3 regions of the Proteiniborus sp. MB09-C3 genome follow, and region 3 is predicted to be linked to each of the others. Evidence: a T-box and tRNA genes for the amino acid it is inferred to sense, from the RefSeq annotation. Region 3 holds a T-box; the other regions hold tRNA genes.
What was found. A T-box is a leader RNA that pairs with one kind of tRNA and senses whether it is charged. The one in region 3 lies ahead of asnS (asparagine--tRNA ligase), so its partner is inferred to be a tRNA-Asn.
Positions count from the first base shown of each region.

Region 1: it has a tRNA-Asn gene. The T-box ahead of asnS (asparagine--tRNA ligase) is inferred to sense a tRNA for this amino acid. The anticodon was not compared.
Region 2: it has a tRNA-Asn gene. The T-box ahead of asnS (asparagine--tRNA ligase) is inferred to sense a tRNA for this amino acid. The anticodon was not compared.

Region 1 covers NZ_CP127161.1:2,973,453-2,980,254, forward strand. The annotation lists tRNA gene QO263_RS14620 (tRNA-Gly) at 1-49, opposite strand, end outside; tRNA gene QO263_RS14625 (tRNA-Tyr) at 188-273, opposite strand; tRNA gene QO263_RS14630 (tRNA-Thr) at 360-435, opposite strand; tRNA gene QO263_RS14635 (tRNA-Asp) at 588-664, opposite strand; tRNA gene QO263_RS14640 (tRNA-Val) at 682-757, opposite strand; tRNA gene QO263_RS14645 (tRNA-Glu) at 835-909, opposite strand; tRNA gene QO263_RS14650 (tRNA-Met) at 1,020-1,095, opposite strand; tRNA gene QO263_RS14655 (tRNA-Asn) at 1,115-1,189, opposite strand; tRNA gene QO263_RS14660 (tRNA-Phe) at 1,343-1,418, opposite strand; tRNA gene QO263_RS14665 (tRNA-Ile) at 1,428-1,504, opposite strand; tRNA gene QO263_RS14670 (tRNA-Pro) at 1,540-1,616, opposite strand; tRNA gene QO263_RS14675 (tRNA-Ser) at 1,644-1,735, opposite strand; tRNA gene QO263_RS14680 (tRNA-Ser) at 1,745-1,833, opposite strand; tRNA gene QO263_RS14685 (tRNA-Lys) at 1,849-1,924, opposite strand; tRNA gene QO263_RS14690 (tRNA-Gln) at 1,943-2,018, opposite strand; tRNA gene QO263_RS14695 (tRNA-Arg) at 2,069-2,145, opposite strand; tRNA gene QO263_RS14700 (tRNA-Gly) at 2,191-2,264, opposite strand; tRNA gene QO263_RS14705 (tRNA-Tyr) at 2,402-2,487, opposite strand; tRNA gene QO263_RS14710 (tRNA-Thr) at 2,574-2,649, opposite strand; tRNA gene QO263_RS14715 (tRNA-Asp) at 2,802-2,878, opposite strand; tRNA gene QO263_RS14720 (tRNA-Val) at 2,896-2,971, opposite strand; tRNA gene QO263_RS14725 (tRNA-Glu) at 3,049-3,123, opposite strand; tRNA gene QO263_RS14730 (tRNA-Leu) at 3,190-3,278, opposite strand; tRNA gene QO263_RS14735 (tRNA-Asn) at 3,286-3,360, opposite strand; rRNA gene rrf (5S ribosomal RNA) at 3,366-3,482, opposite strand; rRNA gene QO263_RS14745 (23S ribosomal RNA) at 3,573-6,513, opposite strand; tRNA gene QO263_RS14750 (tRNA-Ile) at 6,701-6,777, opposite strand.
Region 2 covers NZ_CP127161.1:2,996,624-3,003,425, reverse strand. The annotation lists rRNA gene QO263_RS14955 (16S ribosomal RNA) at 1-847, shown strand, start outside; rRNA gene QO263_RS14950 (23S ribosomal RNA) at 1,009-4,071, shown strand; rRNA gene rrf (5S ribosomal RNA) at 4,305-4,421, shown strand; tRNA gene QO263_RS14940 (tRNA-Asn) at 4,427-4,501, shown strand; tRNA gene QO263_RS14935 (tRNA-Leu) at 4,509-4,597, shown strand; tRNA gene QO263_RS14930 (tRNA-Met) at 4,620-4,695, shown strand; tRNA gene QO263_RS14925 (tRNA-Met) at 4,737-4,813, shown strand; tRNA gene QO263_RS14920 (tRNA-Glu) at 4,882-4,956, shown strand; tRNA gene QO263_RS14915 (tRNA-Val) at 5,022-5,097, shown strand; tRNA gene QO263_RS14910 (tRNA-Asp) at 5,130-5,206, shown strand; tRNA gene QO263_RS14905 (tRNA-Thr) at 5,360-5,435, shown strand; tRNA gene QO263_RS14900 (tRNA-Tyr) at 5,533-5,618, shown strand; tRNA gene QO263_RS14895 (tRNA-Gly) at 5,661-5,735, shown strand; tRNA gene QO263_RS14890 (tRNA-Gly) at 5,775-5,848, shown strand; tRNA gene QO263_RS14885 (tRNA-His) at 5,881-5,957, shown strand; tRNA gene QO263_RS14880 (tRNA-Gln) at 6,054-6,129, shown strand; tRNA gene QO263_RS14875 (tRNA-Cys) at 6,139-6,213, shown strand; tRNA gene QO263_RS14870 (tRNA-Arg) at 6,219-6,295, shown strand.
Region 3 covers NZ_CP127161.1:2,816,017-2,822,818, reverse strand. The annotation lists gene QO263_RS13815 (CsxC family protein) at 1-344, shown strand, start outside; gene QO263_RS13810 (CsxC family protein) at 513-1,340, shown strand; T-box leader at 1,859-2,101, shown strand; gene asnS (asparagine--tRNA ligase) at 2,190-3,581, shown strand; gene QO263_RS13800 (SEC-C metal-binding domain-containing protein) at 3,675-4,172, shown strand; gene QO263_RS13795 (TDE2712 family protein) at 4,225-4,761, shown strand; gene QO263_RS13790 (PfkB family carbohydrate kinase) at 4,930-6,015, shown strand; gene QO263_RS13785 (pseudouridine-5'-phosphate glycosidase) at 6,017-6,802, shown strand, end outside.

The DNA of each region.
Region 1 (6,802 bases), 160 kb from region 3:
CTCGCAACCAGCTTGGAAGGCTGGGGCTCTACCACTGAGCTACACCCGCATGTATTAGTAACTCTATATATTACTTACTTTAGTTGCGGCTTGTTTCTGGGACACCTAAGCGATTCACACCAAACCAAAAGCATGGTTTGGGTTCTCTGCTTATACCACTGAGCTACACCCGCATGTATTTATTTTTTGGTGGAGGGGACTGGATTCGAACCAGTGAAAGCACAGCTAACGGATTTACAGTCCGTCCCCTTTGGCCAACTCGGGAACCCCTCCATATTTTACAGTCTAGTAACACAATTTTGGTGCTCATTGCGTTTGATCTACCTTTAATTTGCTTCGCAAATTAGGTTAGGTCATAATGGAGCTGGTGAAAGGAATTGAACCCTCAACCTACTGATTACAAGTCAGTTGCTCTGCCGATTGAGCTACACCAGCACATTGTCTTTACTTCTCGGATTAACTTTTTTTACTGCATTAACTCCTTATAAGCAACTAAGCGATTCACACCAAACTAAAAGCATGGTTTGGGTTCTCTGCTTATGCCAATTGAGCTACACCAGCATATTGCTTTACATATTAAAAACTATTGGCGACCTGGAAGGGACTCGAACCCTCGACCTCCAGCGTGACAGGCTGGCATTCTAACCAACTGAACTACCAGGCCAAAATGTCAATTATTTATGGTGGGCGCAATAGGGCTCGAACCTATGACCCCCTGCTTGTAAGGCAGGTGCTCTCCCAGCTGAGCTATGCGCCCATAAAATTTTAAATATTGAATTTATGTGATCTTTACAGACACTCCTAAATGTTGTCCTGACGGACAGATACTAAAGTTGGTGACCCTACCGGGATTCGAACCCGGGTTACCGCCGTGAGAGGGCGATGTCTTAACCGCTTGACCATAGGGCCATTATCATTTTAATTGTCCTTATCAGGCTTCTGTTTATTACCTGCACTTATACTGATATAATGGTTTCTCCTACAGACAATCTTAATTTTTGTCCTAAATATGAATTTTATGGTTGCGGGGGCCGGATTTGAACCGACGACCTCCGGGTTATGAGCCCGACGAGCTACCAGCTGCTCCACCCCGCGATGATTTAAATATATTTATTGGCTCCTAGGGTGGGACTCGAACCCACAACCTACCGGTTAACAGCCGGTTGCTCCGCCATTGAGCTACCCAGGAATACTCATGGCTAATTAATTTTTAACTTAGCGACAAAATATATATTATCATATAGGATTGATTATGTCAATAGTATTTGCTTGGTAATTTAAGGTATTGCTTGTGGTGATTAAAAAACCCCCATCATTTTCTATAACGACAAGGGTCTTTAATTGGTGCCCAGAGGCGGAATCGAACCACCGACACGGGGATTTTCAGTCCCCTGCTCTACCTACTGAGCTATCTGGGCAAATAATAATGGTGGGCCTTCAGGGATTCGAACCCCGGACCTGCCGGTTATGAGCCGGACGCTCTAACCAACTGAGCTAAAGGCCCTCATATAATATCACGACTAATTATATTTCTATTATTGGTCGGGGTGGAGGGACTCGAACCCCCGGCCCCATGGTCCCAAACCACGTGCGCTACCAAACTGCGCTACACCCCGATTTAGTATGAAATATATCCAGCCGAATGGCGGAGAAGGAGGGATTTGAACCCTCGCGCCCCTAAACGAGACCTACTCCCTTAGCAGGGGAGCCTCTTCAGCCACTTGAGTACTTCTCCATATTATTTTGGCGGAGGGGGTGGGATTCGAACCCACGTGGGCTTGCACCCTAACGGTTTTCAAGACCGCCCCGTTATGACCGCTTCGGTACCCCTCCATGTTATTTGTTTAATGGTGACCCATCCGCGATTCGAACGCGGGACACCCTGATTAAAAGTCAGGTGCTCTGCCGACTGAGCTAATGGGTCAATGTTAGCAGATTATACTGGCTGGGGTAGCAGGACTCGAACCTACGAATGCCAGAGTCAAAGTCTGGTGCCTTACCGACTTGGCTATACCCCAACAATTATTTTTCCTTGAGACAGCTGTAGCAATGTCCACTAGGATTATTATGGCGTACCCACAGGGATTCGAACCCCGGACACACGGCTTAGAAGGCCGTTGCTCTATCCTACTGAGCTATGGGTACATATTATTTTTGCTCTTATTGGATATAATTATATGTTACTTTTTATGGAGCGGGTGAAGGGAATCGGACCCTCGCAACCAGCTTGGAAGGCTGGGGCTCTACCACTGAGCTACACCCGCATGTATTAGTAACTCTATATATTACTTACTTTAGTTGCGGCTTGTTTCTGGGACACCTAAGCGATTCACACCAAACCAAAAGCATGGTTTGGGTTCTCTGCTTATACCACTGAGCTACACCCGCATGTATTTATTTTTGGTGGAGGGGACTGGATTCGAACCAGTGAAAGCACAGCTAACGGATTTACAGTCCGTCCCCTTTGGCCAACTCGGGAACCCCTCCATATTTTACAGTCTAGTAACACAATTTTGGTGCTCATTGCGTTTGATCTACCTTTAATTTGCTTCGCAAATTAGGTTAGGTCATAATGGAGCTGGTGAAAGGAATTGAACCCTCAACCTACTGATTACAAGTCAGTTGCTCTGCCGATTGAGCTACACCAGCACATTGTCTTTACTTCTCGGATTAACTTTTTTTACTGCATTAACTCCTTATAAGCAACTAAGCGATTCACACCAAACTAAAAGCATGGTTTGGGTTCTCTGCTTATGCCAATTGAGCTACACCAGCATATTGCTTTACATATTAAAAACTATTGGCGACCTGGAAGGGACTCGAACCCTCGACCTCCAGCGTGACAGGCTGGCATTCTAACCAACTGAACTACCAGGCCAAAATGTCAATTATTTATGGTGGGCGCAATAGGGCTCGAACCTATGACCCCCTGCTTGTAAGGCAGGTGCTCTCCCAGCTGAGCTATGCACCCATAAAATTTTAAATATTGAATTTATGTGATCTTTACAGACACTCCTAAATGTTGTCCTGACGGACAGATACTAAAGTTGGTGACCCTACCGGGATTCGAACCCGGGTTACCGCCGTGAAAGGGCGATGTCTTAACCGCTTGACCATAGGGCCTTATTATTTATCATAGTTAATCCTTACAACACTCTTAACTATTGTCCTAGGGACAAATATAATAGCTGGTGCCGGGAACCGGAATCGAACCGGTACGATCTTTGGGGATCGCAGGATTTTAAGTCCTGTGCGTCTGCCTGTTCCGCCACCCCGGCATTTTGCTGGCTCCTAGGGTGGGACTCGAACCCACAACCTACCGGTTAACAGCCGGTTGCTCCGCCGTTGAGCTACCCAGGAATACCATCCAGCAACGCCCTACTCTCCCAGGCGGTTTCCCACCAAGTACCATCAGCGCTGAAGGGCTTAACTTCTGTGTTCGGTATGGGAACAGGTGTGACCCCTTCGCTATTGTCACTGGATTTATGCCCTAAATCATTTGTTCAGAGCTTATATATATTTAGTTTTAAGGTATTTATTTGTACCTTAAAAACTACACAGCGTCCATATTTCTGGTCAAGCCCTCGACCTATTAGTATCGTTTAGCTTAAAGCATTGCTGCTCTTACACCTACGACCTATCAACCAGTTAGTCTTTCTGGGGTCTTACTCTGTTTACCAGATGGGAAATCTTTTCTTAAGGGGGGCTTCGCGCTTAGATGCCTTCAGCGCTTATCCCTACCAGACTTGGCTACTCAGCCATGCCCTTGGCAGGACAACTGATACACTAGTGGTCTGTCCATTCCGGTCCTCTCGTACTAGGAACAGCTCCTTTCAAATTTCCTACGCCCACGACAGATAGGGACCGAACTGTCTCACGACGTTCTGAACCCAGCTCGCGTGCCTCTTTAATGGGCGAACAGCCCAACCCTTGGAACCTGCTACAGCTCCAGGATGAGACGAGCCGACATCGAGGTGCCAAACCTCCCCGTCGATGTGGACTCTTGGGGGAGATAAGCCTGTTATCCCCGGGGTAGCTTTTATCCGTTGAGCGATGGCCCTTCCACTCGGCGCCACCGGATCACTAAGTCCAACTTTCGTTCCTGCTCGACTTGTGGGTCTCGCAGTCAAGCTCCCTTCTGCCTTTACACTCTTCGCACGATTTCCGACCGTGCTGAGGGAACCTTTGAGCGCCTCCGTTACTTTTTAGGAGGCGACCGCCCCAGTCAAACTGCCCAACTGACAGTGTCCCAAAACCAGTTTCATGGCCTATGGTTAGAACTTCAGTATCATAAGGGTGGTATCCCAACGACGACTCCACCAATGCTGGCGCACTGATTTCTCTGTCTCCCACCTATTCTGTACATAGGATACCAAAATCCAATGTCAGCTTGCAGTAAAGCTCCACGGGGTCTTTCCGTCTAGTCGCGGGTAACTCGCATCTTCACGAGTACTACAATTTCACCGGATCTCTTGTTGAGACAGTGCCCAGATCGTTACACCTTTCGTGCGGGTCGGAACTTACCCGACAAGGAATTTCGCTACCTTAGGACCGTTATAGTTACGGCCGCCGTTTACTGGGGCTTAAGTTCTTACCTTCGCTTGCGCTAAGCATTCCCCTTAACCTTCCAGCACCGGGCAGGTGTCAGCCCCTATACTTCATCTTTCGATTTAGCAGAGACCTGTGTTTTTGGTAAACAGTCGCCTGGGCCTATTCACTGCGGCCGAAGGAGGCTTATGTGGCTTGCACTTCACCTCCCTCGGCACCCCTTCTCCCGAAGTTACGGGGTTAATTTGCCGAGTTCCTTAACAAGAGTTCTTCCGCTCATCTTAGGATTCTCTCCTCGCCTACCTGTGTCGGTTTGCGGTACGGGTACCTTTAGGCTTGATAGAAGCTTTTCTTGGCAGTGTGGATTCAGTTAGTTCGCTACTTGTATTTCGCTCCCCATCACTTCTCAGGATATTGTACCTACGGATTTGCCTTTAGATACTCCCTACTTGCTTAGGCACACTCAACCAACGGTGTGCTTAACCTATCCTCCTGCGTCACTCCTTCTCTTTTAGCGCCTTCTGGTAGTACAGGAATTTCAACCTGTTGTCCATCGCCTACGCCTTTTGGCCTGGGCTTAGGTCCCGACTAACCCTGAGTGGACGAGCCTTCCTCAGGAAACCTTAGGCTTTCGATGGGTGAGATTCTCACTCACCTCTCGCTACTCATGCCAACATTCTCTCTTGTATACTGTCCACTACTCCTTTCGGTATAGCTTCTACCTGTATACAATGCTCCTCTACCGATACTTACGTATCCCACATCTTCGGTGACTAGTTTGAGCCCCGGTAATCTTCGGCGCAAGACCACTCGACCAGTGAGCTATTACGCACTCTTTGAATGTGTGGCTGCTTCTAAGCCAACATCCTGGTTGTCTGTGTAGTCTTACATCCTTTCCCACTTAACTTGTACTTTGGGACCTTAGATGGTGGTCTGGGCTGTTTCCCTTTTGACTATGAAACTTATCTCACATAGTCTGACTCCCAAGTATATGACTGTGGCATTCGGAGTTTGATAGGTTTTGGTAACGCATGCGCGCCCCTAGACCAGTCAGTGCTCTACCTCCACGTCACTTTCCTTGAGGCTAGCCCTAAAGCTATTTCGAGGAGAACCAGCTATATCCGGGTTCGATTGGAATTTCACCGCTACCCACAGGTCATCCGATAGCTTTTAAACGCTAAGCGGTTCGGTCCTCCATTGAGTTTTACCTCAACTTCAACCTGCCCATGGGTAGGTCACCCGGTTTCGGGTCTACGACATGCAACTTAATCGCCCTATTTAGACTCGGTTTCCCTACGGCTCCATACCTTAAGTACTTAACCTTGCTGCATATCGTAACTCGTTGGCCCGTTCTACAAAAAGTACGCGGTCGTTCATATATAGAACTTCCACTGCTTGTAAACATAGGGTTTCAGGTTCTTTTTCACTCCCCTCCCGGGGTTCTTTTCACCTTTCCCTCACGGTACTATTCTCTATCGGTCACTAGGTAGTATTTAGCCTTGGGGGGTGGGCCCCCCTGCTTCCCACAAGGTTTCTCGTGTCTCGTGGTACTCTGGATCTCAGCTGGTGGGTTATCTATTTCGTATACTGGACTTTCACCTTCTATGGTGGGCCTTTCCAGACCTCTTCTACTATAGATTTTCCCTACCGTTATGCTGGTCCGCAACCCCAGTAAAGTTACCTCTACTGGTTTGGGCTCTTCCCCGTTCGCTCGCCGCTACTTAGGGAATCGATGTTTCTTTCTCTTCCTCAGGGTACTTAGATGTTTCAGTTCCCCTGGTCTGCCTTCTATCTACCTATGGATTCAGTAGATGATTCCTAAGGTTCTCCTTAGGTGGGTTTCCCCATTCGGATATCTACGGATCTATGTCTACTTGCGACTCCCCGTAGCATTTCGGTGCTTATCCCGTCCTTCTTCGGCTCCTAGTGCCAAGGCATTCACCCTATGCTCTTAGTATCTTGACCAGATGCTGCAATTACCCAAATCTTTGATTTGGTGTAATTGTAGTACTCAGAAACTTTGTTTCTGAGTTTCCGTTTGAATTGTAGTTTTTCAATCTTTTCTGTCTTGATTTTAAAACTTTCTTACGCTGTGTAGTTTTCAAGGTACAAATGATACCCAGAAATCTTAGTTTCTGAGATTTCTTTTATGTGGTGGGCCTGGGTGGACTCGAACCACCGACCTCACGCTTATCAGGCGTGCGCTCTAACCACCTGAGCTACAAGCCCACATAATGGCAGTCCTTACGGACAC
Region 2 (6,802 bases), 180 kb from region 3:
GCGTAGATATTAAGAGGAACACCAGTGGCGAAGGCGACTCTCTGGACTGCAACTGACGCTGATGCACGAAAGCGTGGGTAGCGAACAGGATTAGATACCCTGGTAGTCCACGCCGTAAACGATGAGTGCTAGGTGTTGGTGGAGACATCCATCAGTGCCGCAGCTAACGCATTAAGCACTCCGCCTGGGGAGTACGGTCGCAAGACTGAAACTCAAAGGAATTGACGGGGACCCGCACAAGCAGCGGAGCATGTGGTTTAATTCGACGCAACGCGAAGAACCTTACCAGGGCTTGACATCCCTCTGATCGGATTAGAGATAATCCTTTATCTTCGGATACAGAGGAGACAGGTGGTGCATGGTTGTCGTCAGCTCGTGTCGTGAGATGTTGGGTTAAGTCCCGCAACGAGCGCAACCCTTGCCTTTAGTTGATAACAGGTAAAGCTGATAACTCTAGAGGGACTGCCGGTGACAAACCGGAGGAAGGTGGGGATGACGTCAAATCATCATGCCCCTTATGTCCTGGGCTACACACGTGCTACAATGGTCGGTACAACGGGAAGCAAGACTGTGAAGTTAAGCAAATCCCAATAAGCCGATCCCAGTTCGGATTGTAGGCTGCAACTCGCCTACATGAAGTCGGAGTTGCTAGTAATCGCGAATCAGCACGTCGCGGTGAATGCGTTCCCGGGTCTTGTACACACCGCCCGTCACACCATGAGAGTCGGTAACACCCGAAGCCAGTGAGCTAACCGAAAGGAGGCAGCTGTCGAAGGTGGGATCGATGATTGGGGTGAAGTCGTAACAAGGTAGCCGTATCGGAAGGTGCGGCTGGATCACCTCCTTTCTAAGGAGAAGTACCTTTTCACTGTTCAGTTTTGAGAGGCTAACAAAGTCTTTCAACTTAATTGACAACACAGGTTGTCAACTTGTACCTTGAAAACTACACAGCGTAAGAAAGTTTTAAAATCAATACAGAATTGATAAATAAAGCTACAATTTTTATCTGGTCAAGATACTAAGAGCATAGGGTGAATGCCTTGGCACTAGGAGCCGAAGAAGGACGGGATAAGCACCGAAATGCTACGGGGAGTCGCAAGTAGACATAGATCCGTAGATATCCGAATGGGGAAACCCACCTAAGGAGAACCTTAGGAATCATCTACTGAATCCATAGGTAGATAGAAGGCAGACCAGGGGAACTGAAACATCTAAGTACCCTGAGGAAGAGAAAGAAACATCGATTCCCTAAGTAGCGGCGAGCGAACGGGGAAGAGCCCAAACCAGTAGAGGTAACTTTACTGGGGTTGCGGACCAGCAAAACGGTAGGGATAATCTATAGTAGAAGAGGTCTGGAAAGGCCCACCACAGAAGGTGAAAGTCCAGTATACGAAATAGAAAACCCGCCAGCTGAGATCCAGAGTACCACGAGACACGAGAAACCTTGTGGGAAGCAGGGGGGCCCACCCCCCAAGGCTAAATACTACCTAGTGACCGATAGAGAATAGTACCGTGAGGGAAAGGTGAAAAGAACCCCGGAGGGGAGTGAAAAAGAACCTGAAACCCTATGTTTACAAGCAGTGGAAGTTCTATATATGAACGACCGCGTACTTTTGTAGAACGGGCCAACGAGTTACGATATGCAGCAAGGTTAAGTACTTAAGGTATGGAGCCGTAGGGAAACCGAGTCTAAATAGGGCGATTAAGTTGCATGTCGTAGACCCGAAACCGGGTGACCTACCCATGGGCAGGTTGAAGTTGAGGTAAAACTCAATGGAGGACCGAACCGCTTAGCGTTTAAAAGCTATCGGATGACCTGTGGGTAGCGGTGAAATTCCAATCGAACCCGGATATAGCTGGTTCTCCTCGAAATAGCTTTAGGGCTAGCCTCAAGGAAAGTGACGTGGAGGTAGAGCACTGACTGGTCTAGGGGCGCGCATGCGTTACCAAAACCTATCAAACTCCGAATGCCACAGTCATATACTTGGGAGTCAGACTATGTGAGATAAGTTTCATAGTCAAAAGGGAAACAGCCCAGACCACCATCTAAGGTCCCAAAGTACAAGTTAAGTGGGAAAGGATGTAAGACTACACAGACAACCAGGATGTTGGCTTAGAAGCAGCCACACATTCAAAGAGTGCGTAATAGCTCACTGGTCGAGTGGTCTTGCGCCGAAGATTACCGGGGCTCAAACTAGTCACCGAAGATGTGGATTGTCGTAGATTCAATATTACTCTTAAAGTAAAGGGCAAAGAAAGCTTTGCCGAAGGCCACAAAAGGCTACAATAAAAGCCTTCGGCCAGATTCTAGTTAAGTGAAAACTTAAGGGTAGCATTGAATCTACGACAGTGGTAGAGGAGCATTGTATACAGGTAGAAGCTATACCGAAAGGAGTAGTGGACAGTATACAAGAGAGAATGTTGGCATGAGTAGCGAGAGGTGAGTGAGAATCTCACCCATCGAAAGCCTAAGGTTTCCTGAGGAAGGCTCGTCCACTCAGGGTTAGTCGGGACCTAAGCCCAGGCCAAAAGGCGTAGGCGATGGACAACAGGTTGAAATTCCTGTACTACCAGAAGGCGCTAAAAGAGAAGGAGTGACGCAGGAGGATAGGTTAAGCACACCGTTGGTTGAGTGTGCCTAAGCAAGTAGGGAGTATCTAAAGGCAAATCCGTAGGTACAATATCCTGAGAAGTGATGGGGAGCGAAATACAAGTAGCGAACTAACTGAATCCACACTGCCAAGAAAAGCTTCTATCAAGCCTAAAGGTACCCGTACCGCAAACCGACACAGGTAGGCGAGGAGAGAATCCTAAGATGAGCGGAAGAACTCTTGTTAAGGAACTCGGCAAATTAACCCCGTAACTTCGGGAGAAGGGGTGCCGAGGGAGGTGAAGTGCAAGCCACATAAGCCTCCTTCGGCCGCAGTGAATAGGCCCAGGCGACTGTTTACCAAAAACACAGGTCTCTGCTAAATCGAAAGATGAAGTATAGGGGCTGACACCTGCCCGGTGCTGGAAGGTTAAGGGGAATGCTTAGCGCAAGCGAAGGTAAGAACTTAAGCCCCAGTAAACGGCGGCCGTAACTATAACGGTCCTAAGGTAGCGAAATTCCTTGTCGGGTAAGTTCCGACCCGCACGAAAGGTGTAACGATCTGGGCACTGTCTCAACAAGAGATCCGGTGAAATTGTAGTACTCGTGAAGATGCGAGTTACCCGCGACTAGACGGAAAGACCCCGTGGAGCTTTACTGCAAGCTGACATTGGATTTTGGTATCCTATGTACAGAATAGGTGGGAGACAGAGAAATCAGTGCGCCAGCATTGGTGGAGTCGTCGTTGGGATACCACCCTTATGATACTGAAGTTCTAACCATAGGCCATGAAACTGGTCTTGGGACACTGTCAGTTGGGCAGTTTGACTGGGGCGGTCGCCTCCTAAAAAGTAACGGAGGCGCTCAAAGGTTCCCTCAGCACGGTCGGAAATCGTGCGAAGAGTGTAAAGGCAGAAGGGAGCTTGACTGCGAGACCCACAAGTCGAGCAGGAACGAAAGTTGGACTTAGTGATCCGGTGGCGCCGAGTGGAAGGGCCATCGCTCAACGGATAAAAGCTACCCCGGGGATAACAGGCTTATCTCCCCCAAGAGTCCACATCGACGGGGAGGTTTGGCACCTCGATGTCGGCTCGTCTCATCCTGGAGCTGTAGCAGGTTCCAAGGGTTGGGCTGTTCGCCCATTAAAGAGGCACGCGAGCTGGGTTCAGAACGTCGTGAGACAGTTCGGTCCCTATCTGTCGTGGGCGTAGGAAATTTGAAAGGAGCTGTTCCTAGTACGAGAGGACCGGAATGGACAGACCACTAGTGTATCAGTTGTCCTGCCAAGGGCATGGCTGAGTAGCCAAGTCTGGTAGGGATAAGCGCTGAAGGCATCTAAGCGCGAAGCCCCCCTTAAGAAAAGATTTCCCATCTGGTAAACAGAGTAAGACCCCAGAAAGACTAACTGGTTGATAGGTCGTAGGTGTAAGAGCAGCAATGCTTTAAGCTAAACGATACTAATAGGTCGAGGGCTTGACCAGAAATATGGACGCTGTGTAGTTTTTAAGGTACAAGCAGAGAACCAATCTTAACGCTTTTTAAGATTGTGTGAATAGCTACTTAATGACTGAAAAAGAATCAAATTACCTTGATAAAAAAGGTTTGACAAGTAGCGAAAAATATGCTATACTAAATCTTGTTCCTAAAAAATAAATAACATACTTAGTCAATGCTAAGTATAGAGAGAAGAAATCATAGATTTCAGTTACTCGTATCCAGTGACAATAGCGAAGGGGTCACACCTGTTCCCATACCGAACACAGAAGTTAAGCCCTTCAGCGCTGATGGTACTTGGTGGGAAACCGCCTGGGAGAGTAGGACGTTGCTGGATGGTATTCCTGGGTAGCTCAACGGCGGAGCAACCGGCTGTTAACCGGTAGGTTGTGGGTTCGAGTCCCACCCCAGGAGCCAGCAAAATGCCGGGGTGGCGGAACAGGCAGACGCACAGGACTTAAAATCCTGCGATCCCCAAAGATCGTACCGGTTCGATTCCGGTTCCCGGCACCAATTACTATAATTAAATATACATCGCGGGGTGGAGCAGCTGGTAGCTCGTCGGGCTCATAACCCGGAGGTCGTCGGTTCAAATCCGGCCCCCGCAACCATAATATTTCTGTCCAGATGGACTAATGTAATTTTTAATCATGGCGGCGTAGCTCAGTTGGCTAGAGCATGCGGTTCATACCCGCAGTGTCAGCGGTTCAAATCCGTTCGCCGCTACCAACCTTAATATCCGTCTGTGGGACGATAAATAGGAGTGTCCATTAGGACTGATTTCAACATTTAAATAAGGCCCTATGGTCAAGCGGTTAAGACATCGCCCTTTCACGGCGGTAACCCGGGTTCGAATCCCGGTAGGGTCACCAACCTTAATTTAAGTTCATGATAGGAGATCTGTTAAGACCATACTAGATTGAACATCTAAAATTATGGGCGCATAGCTCAGCTGGGAGAGCACCTGCCTTACAAGCAGGGGGTCATAGGTTCGAGCCCTATTGCGCCCACCATTTTCTATAGAAGGTTTATATGAATTTTAGTTGGCCTGGTAGTTCAGTTGGTTAGAATGCCAGCCTGTCACGCTGGAGGTCGAGGGTTCGAGTCCCTTCCAGGTCGCCAATAAATTTCTACTATGTAGGACAAATACGCTGGTGTAGCTCAATTGGCATAAGCAGAGAACCCAAACCATGCTTTTGGTTTGGTGTGAATCGCTTAGTTGCTTATAAGGAGTTAATGCAGTAAAAAGGTTGATCCGAGAAGTAAAGACAATATGCTGGTGTAGCTCAATTGGCAGAGCAACTGACTTGTAATCAGTAGGTTGAGGGTTCAATTCCTTTCACCAGCTCCATTATGACCTAACCCGATTTTCTGGACGTTTTTATCGGAAAATCGATGGTAGGTCAAACGCAACGAGTACCAAATTTGTGTTGCGAGACTGCGAAATCGGAGGGGTTCCCGAGTTGGCCAAAGGGGACGGACTGTAAATCCGTTAGCTGTGCTTTCACTGGTTCGAATCCAGTCCCCTCCACCAATAAATATATAAGAATCCAGATATAAAAAACAATTGTATTATGCGGAAGTGGCTCAGTGGTAGAGCATCGCCTTGCCAAGGCGAGGGTCGCGAGTTCGAATCTCGTCTTCCGCTCCAATTCGATTATGTATTCATCATATAAGACTAATTAATTGTGCGGGTGTAGCTCAGTGGTAGAGCCCCAGCCTTCCAAGCTGGTTGCGAGGGTCCGATTCCCTTCACCCGCTCCATTTTTTGTGAAAGATATAATTGATATATTATGGTGGTTATAGCTCAGTTGGTTAGAGCGCCAGATTGTGGCTCTGGAGGCCATGGGTTCGAATCCCATTATCCACCCCACTTTTTTATTCTAAATATTAATCCTGACAGTTGTTTTTCGTGTAAAAATTAATATTGATTTTGTAGGATATTCTTAATTATTGATCCTATAGTTGTTGGGGTATAGCCAAGTCGGTAAGGCACCAGACTTTGACTCTGGCATTCGTAGGTTCGAGTCCTGCTACCCCAGCCATATAATTATGGCGACATAGCCAAGTGGTAAGGCAGAGGTCTGCAAAACCTTTACTCCCCAGTTCAAATCTGGGTGTCGCCTCCATATTAGTACTCATAGCTCAGCTGGATAGAGTGTCTGACTACGAATCAGAAGGTCGGGGGTTCGAATCCCTCTGGGTACACCAAACAAATTAAAAATGCTCAATTATGCGAAAGCGAATTTTGTACTAAAACAGATTTAGCCAATTTTTAGCCAATTGGTTTTAAAATCTACTTGAATAGCGAGTTCAAGGACTGTACATGATTCGCTTTTGTGCTTTCTAAAACATGAGTATATATTTCTGTAGTTTTTATGGAACTATGACCTAACAAACGGAACACTGGTTAATAAAGGTGTTCCGTTTGTTATTAATCGAGTAGCATAGGTCTGCCTTGAAGCGTGAAATTTTTTATAAGGTATGTCTATTTTTTTGAGCTTTATTTCATTATTTAATTAAGTTCCTGCTACCAATATAACTCATGATAACCTCTTTTCCTGCGCAGGCAGACAATCAACAGTACCTATAAATTATACCGGAAAAAATTTAAAAATATACATAATATATGTTCCTTGCAATATACAATCAAAAATATGTGCATAACTTATTTCTAGTCAAATAGAAATTACTCTTGCAAAATTACTCTTGCAGTAT
Region 3 (6,802 bases):
ATAATATAATGGAGCCTCAAGAGATTATAAAGAACACAGCAGAAGAATTCAAATACATCAAAAACAATGAATATTTAAATTTTGATTTAGATGAAAATGAAAATATAGTGTATGATGATTTTAACTATTTCAATCAAATTACCAACGAGTATTATAATGAAGTACCGTACTGTGAAATTACCAGCAGCAAAATAATAGAGTCTGAAAAACTAATAGAAATCAAAACAGAAAATGATAATATCTCTATACAACAGGGAATTTATGCAATTGAAGGAGAAGGAGTTCTCTATGTTGAAATAAGAATTTTACAAAATCGACTGGTTTCTATTCCTATGATGCCTTGAGATGTGGTGCTTGGTCACATTTAGTAAATCAAAAATATATCTAAGGTATTAATCAAGAAATTTATGAGAAAAGTGTAACTAAAAAAACACCCCCGAATACTATGTACTAGGATATGAGACAGAAAGAAAAGTCTCATATTTAGGAATAGTTTTTAAGGAGGTAAACCGATGTCTTATCTAGACAATAATCAATATGGATCAAAGGTAAACTATGGTAAACAAGAAACTTGTAATGTGTGTAAGCCAGGAAAATCAGTGTGCACAGACATCACTTCTACTACGTTAGTTGATGCTGTTAACGCTCCTGTAAACTTAGCACCTATAGTTTCTGGAGTAGTGGCTAAGGTACCTGTTGTTTTAGCAGAGCTTACAGTACAAGTGAATGTAGATTCAATAATTGAACTACCAGAACCAGCTATAGAAATTAAAAATATTAAAAAACATCTAAAGATTACTCAATGTCTATTATTACAAAATACTAACATGCTATTTGTAAAAGGTTTTGTAAGAAAGAATATTGAGTATGCTACACTTGGCTGCTCAAATGTAAAAGGATTATGTGGAGATATTAAGCACTGCACAATAGATGTACCATTTAAATTCACAACACCAGTTAATTTTAATGGAACGGCTCCTGCACCTATTATAAACAGAAGTGAATCAGAATTCGAATACTTTAGAAAACAAGATCTACACGGACCAGAATTCGCAGAAAAAGACAAATTATTATCTGGTGACTTATCTGAATTCAATCAAATATCAACAGAATTCTTCAATGAGCTTCCTTTCTGTGAATTGATCAGCAGTAGAATTGTAGAATTTGATGAGTTCTTATTTCCTGCTAAGCCTCACAGAGCAGAGATTCCATTTGAAGAAAGAATTTTCAAGAATATTGAAGAAAAAATGGTAATATTCATAACATTGAAGATTTTACAAAAGCGTCAAGTAGCTATAGGTGACACAGGAGGCTATTCTTGTTCATCTACTTGTGAATAAGAAAACTCTAAATAATAGATTCTACTATTAAACATCTGGGTTTTATACCCAGATGTTTATTTGTTTTCATTTAAAGACCATATCAGGGATTTTGCTATAGATATCAAGGTACAAAAGCTTTTCATTATTATAATATGATTAACTAATAAAAATGTGCAAATATTTTTTGCGATTTTAGTAAATTGTAAATGACTAAACTTGATTTGCTAGATAATATAAAATCGAATTGAACTGAGGCTTAAAGAATTTGTTAGGGAAGTCAGTTCAGCCGAGGCAGGCTTACAAACTCTAAGTATCATAGCATAATAATTATTATTAACTAGTATAAATAGGTAACTTAATTAGATAAAGTGGGATACTAACTAATATGGAGAAGTACTTATAATACTAAAGATAAAATTTTATAGTAAAATCTTGTATATTAAGTTTTGTAATATTTGGTGAATATTTAAATTTATAATTACAAATAATATTTGACAAAAGATTTGTTAAATATTATAATACTGGTAAATAAAACAAAAAAGACTATGAAGAGAAGAGTAGATATAGAAGGTAGTTATAGAGAGCTGACTATGGTGGAAGGTTGGCACGAAATCTATATTGAAGAACATCTCAGAGTCTCTAACCGAAATCCAAAGAGAGTAGACTTAGACGGAATCGCACCGTTATTAGCGAGCAGTATTGAATAGTACTTTTATAAAGTTGGTCATATAATATGACAATTAGGGTGGTACCGCGAAATATAGCCTTTCGTCCCTTTATGGGAAGGAGGGGCTTTTTTTATTGCTTTAAATTATCTGAAGTTAAAAATAAAATAATTATAAAAATTAATAAAAAGGAGGAAGTATTATGAGTTATACATTAGTAAAAGATATTTATAGACATAAAGAAGAGTACTTAGGAAAAACTCTTAAAGTAGCAGGATGGGTAAGAACTATTAGAAGTTCTAAATCTTTTGGGTTTATCGAAATAAATGATGGTAGCTTTTTCAAAAACATCCAGATAGTATATGATGAAACATTGCCAAGCTTTGAAGAAGTGTCTAAGTATCCAATAAGCTCTGCATTAAAAATTGAAGGAATGTTAGTAGAAACACCTAATGCAAAGCAACCATTTGAAATTAAAGCTGAAAGAATAGAATTAGAAGGATATTCAAGTGTAGACTTTCCACTACAGAAGAAAAGACATAGCATGGAGTATCTAAGAACCATCGCTCATTTGAGACCAAGAAGCAATACTTTTTCAGCAGTATTTAGGGTAAGATCTCTAGCAGCCTATGCAATCCATAAGTTTTTTCAAGAAAGAGGATTTGTCTATGTTCACACACCTATTATTACTGGAAGTGATGCTGAAGGAGCGGGAGAAATGTTTAGAGTTTCCACTCTTGACATGTTAAATGTACCTAAGGATAAAGCTGGAAGGATTGATTATTCACAAGACTTTTTTGGTAAAGAAACAAATTTAACAGTAAGTGGTCAGCTTGAAGCAGAAAGCTATGCTTTAGCATTTAGAAATGTCTATACTTTTGGTCCTACATTTAGGGCAGAAAATTCAAATACTGCAAGACATGCTGCTGAGTTCTGGATGATAGAGCCAGAAATTACTTTTGCGGATTTAACAGATGATATGGAATTAGCTGAAGATATGCTAAAATATATTATAGAATATGTCATGGAAAATGCTCCTGAAGAAATGGAATTTTTCAACTCCTTTATTGACAAAGGATTAATTGAAAGACTTAACAATATAGTGAACTCTGATTTTGGTACTGTTACCTATACGGAAGCAATTGAGATACTAGAAAAAGTTAAAGATAGATTTGAATATCCTGTTTCATGGGGATGTGATCTTCAAACAGAGCACGAAAGATATTTAACTGAGGAAGTGTTTAAGAAGCCTGTATTCGTAACTGACTATCCAAAGGATATAAAAGCCTTCTATATGAGATTAAATGATGATAATAAGACTGTTGCGGCAATGGATTTACTAGTACCTGGTATTGGAGAGATTATAGGAGGAAGTCAAAGAGAAGAAAGACTTGAAGTTTTAGAAAAAAGAATGGAAGAAATGGGACTTGATAGTAAGGATTATTGGTGGTATTTAGATTTAAGAAAATATGGTGGAACTAAACATGCTGGCTTCGGGTTAGGGTTTGAAAGAGCTATTATGTATCTGACAGGAATGAGTAATATCAGAGATGTAATTCCTTTCCCTAGAACAGTAAATTCAGCTGAATTTTAATTTAAGTAATATTATTAATAATGCTAGCTATTTCAATTAGTGACATAGCTAATAGGGATAGATTAACTTAGTTATTTTTAGGAGGAGATAGATATGGGTCTATATAAAGAGTGGTCAGAAACAGCTTATGAAGAAAGAGATCAAAAAGAATATAATAAGTTTTGGGAAGTATATTTAGAGCAAGAAAAAAGCGTATATGCAAGTATATTAGAAGGTAAAAATAATGCTATACAGGGAAAATTAAAAGAGCTTGCTGAAAAGTTTGATTTAGATGCTGTCACATTCACAGGATTTTTAGATGGTATAAATACAAGCTTAGTGAACTCTCTTGATTTAGAAAACCTAGAGGAAGATAGCGAAATAGAGCTAGAAATTGATTTTGAAAAGCTATACTTCAATATGCTTAATGCAAAAGCACCATGGCTTTATGAATTACCTCAATGGGATGATATATTAACTCAAGAAAGAAGGAAAGAGATAACAAAAGAATATAGAAGTTCTAAAACAGTAGTTAAAGATAAAAAAGTTGGCAGAAATGATCCTTGTCCATGCGGAAGCGGGAAAAAATACAAAAAATGTTGTGGACAATAATATGTAAATATATATGTGAAGCTAATATACAAGAGAACTGGGAGGAATTGTAATGGTACAAAGAATAAAAGTAAACTTTGATACAGTAGAGGCAATGCTGTTCTTTTGGCAAGCTACAAATGATAGAGAAAAAGTCACTGAAAAATACTTAAATGATGTTGCAGGTATGGAAGGCTTTGAACTCATATATGATGAAGAATTCGATGGAGAATCAGTGAGAAGAGCCATGAGTGCAGTATCTAATAGAGAACCATTTCAAAGTAAAAACAAGAAGGAAGGAAGATTCTGGAACAATAATCTTTGGATGTTAGAAGACTTAGAATATACTGATGCAATACTGCAGCCAATAAAGAAGTTAAATCTAGATTCAATAGTAGATGAAATAAATTCTGTTAAAGAAAGCAAGGATTACGAGACTATTGAAGTATTTTTTGTACCTTTCCATACAGAAGAGTATGTAATATCTAGCGATAAGCTGATAATAAACTTCTTTAGAGTAAGACCAGATTTTGTTGATGAGAAAACTTATATAGGTGAATTAGAGATTAGTGACTTCATTAAAGAAAAAATTATTGAGCTTTTAAAGTAAAATCTATATTGGACAAAAGTAGTTGTGTATATAATTATAGTATAAATTTAAAAATAAAAGTAGCAAGCCTTAGTTTTGGCTGCTACTTTTTTGATTGAAAACTAGAAATAATTCTGATATACTAAAATAAGCATAAGCTTAGATTATAAACAAAAGTTGGTGATAAATATGACCTTAAGAGAAAAAGAAATACTTTCAATGATAAAGAAAAATCCTATGATAAGTCAGCAGGAAATTGCAGATTATTTAGGCATTACTAGATCTTCTGTAGCAGTTCATATTAGCAATCTGACTAAAAAAGGGTATATCAAAGGAAAAGGGTATGTTTTAAATGAAGAGGCTTATGTGACAGTTATTGGTGGAGCAAATGTTGATATCCAGGGATTTTCTCTATGTAAATTAAAACTAAATGATTCAAACCCAGGAATAGTAAAAGTTTCAGCTGGAGGGGTAGGTAGAAATATAGCAGAGAATTTATCTAGGCTAGGCGCTAAAACAAAATTAATATCAGCTTTTGGTGAAGATTTATATGGTGATAAAATATCCTATGAGTGTAGAAGTGCAGGGATTGATATTGACAATTGCCTTGTCTTGAAAAACCTGCCATCTTCCTCTTATTTATCTGTATTAGATGAAAATGGAGATATGAAGGTGGCAATTTCAGATATGGATATCATTGATTATCTGAATATTGATTTTATAAAAGCAAAAGCTCATATTATTGAAAACTCGTCTGCCATAGTAATAGACACCAATTTATCACAGGATTTAATTGAATATCTCTTAAGTAATTTTAGATACAAGGACTTTTTCATAGATACAGTATCCACTGCGAAAGCTAATAAGGTTAAAGATTTGATCGGTTATTTCCATACAATTAAGCCAAATATCTATGAAACTGAAGAGCTAACAGGTATTAAAATAATTGACAATAAAGATATTGAAAAGGCTGCAGAAATATTGTTGAATAAAGGATTGAAAAGAATATTTATCACTTTAGGTGAAAGAGGAGTATTTTATAAAGATGAATATACTCAAAAATATGTAAGCTCTCCAAATGTAAAAGTGGTAAATGCTACTGGTGCAGGAGATGCATTTATGGCTGGACTAGTCTACAGCTACATTAATGATATGAAAATAGATGATGCAATACATTTTTCTATGTATGCGGCAGAGATGGCTTTAAGTCATGAAAACACAATAAATCCAAACATATCAGCTGAAAATATATTTAAGAAAATGAGGAGTGAATAATATGTTAAGCGAATATTTATCAATAAAACCAGAAATTGAAGAAGCACTTAATAATGGGCTTCCAGTAGTTGCACTAGAATCAACTATTATTTCTCATGGTATGCCTTATCCTGAAAATATAAAGACTGCAAGGGAAGTTGAAAGAATAGTAAGAGAAAATGGAGCAGTTCCAGCGACTATTGCAATATTAAAAGGAAAACTGACAGTTGGATTAGATGAGAAGGAATTAGAGATATTAGGAAATAGTAAGGATGTAGTAAAAGCTAGTAGAAGGGATTTGCCTTTTATTATTGCAAAAGAAATGAATGGTGCTACTACTGTAGCAGCTACCATGATAATTGCAGCTATGGCTGGAATAAAAGTATTTGCCACAGGTGGAATTGGTGGTGTTCATAGACAGGCTCAGGAGACCTTTGATATTTCTGCTGATTTACAAGAACTAGCCAATACTGATGTAGCGGTAGTATGTGCAGGAGCAAAATCCATATTAGATATCGGGCTTACACTGGAATATCTAGAAACACAGGGAGTACCAGTTATAGGTTTTGGAACTGATGAATTTCCAGCATTTTATACTAGAAAAAGTGGTTTCAAGACAGATTATAGAGTAGATTCTGAGACTGAGTTAGCTAGAGCATTGAAGGCTAAATGGGATATAGGTTTAAAAGGTGGCTTAGTTATTGGTAATCCAATACCCTATGAATATGAAATGGACTATAACAACATAAACAATGCAATAAATGAAGCTCTAGTAGAGGCTGAAAATAATGGGATAAAAGGCAAAGAA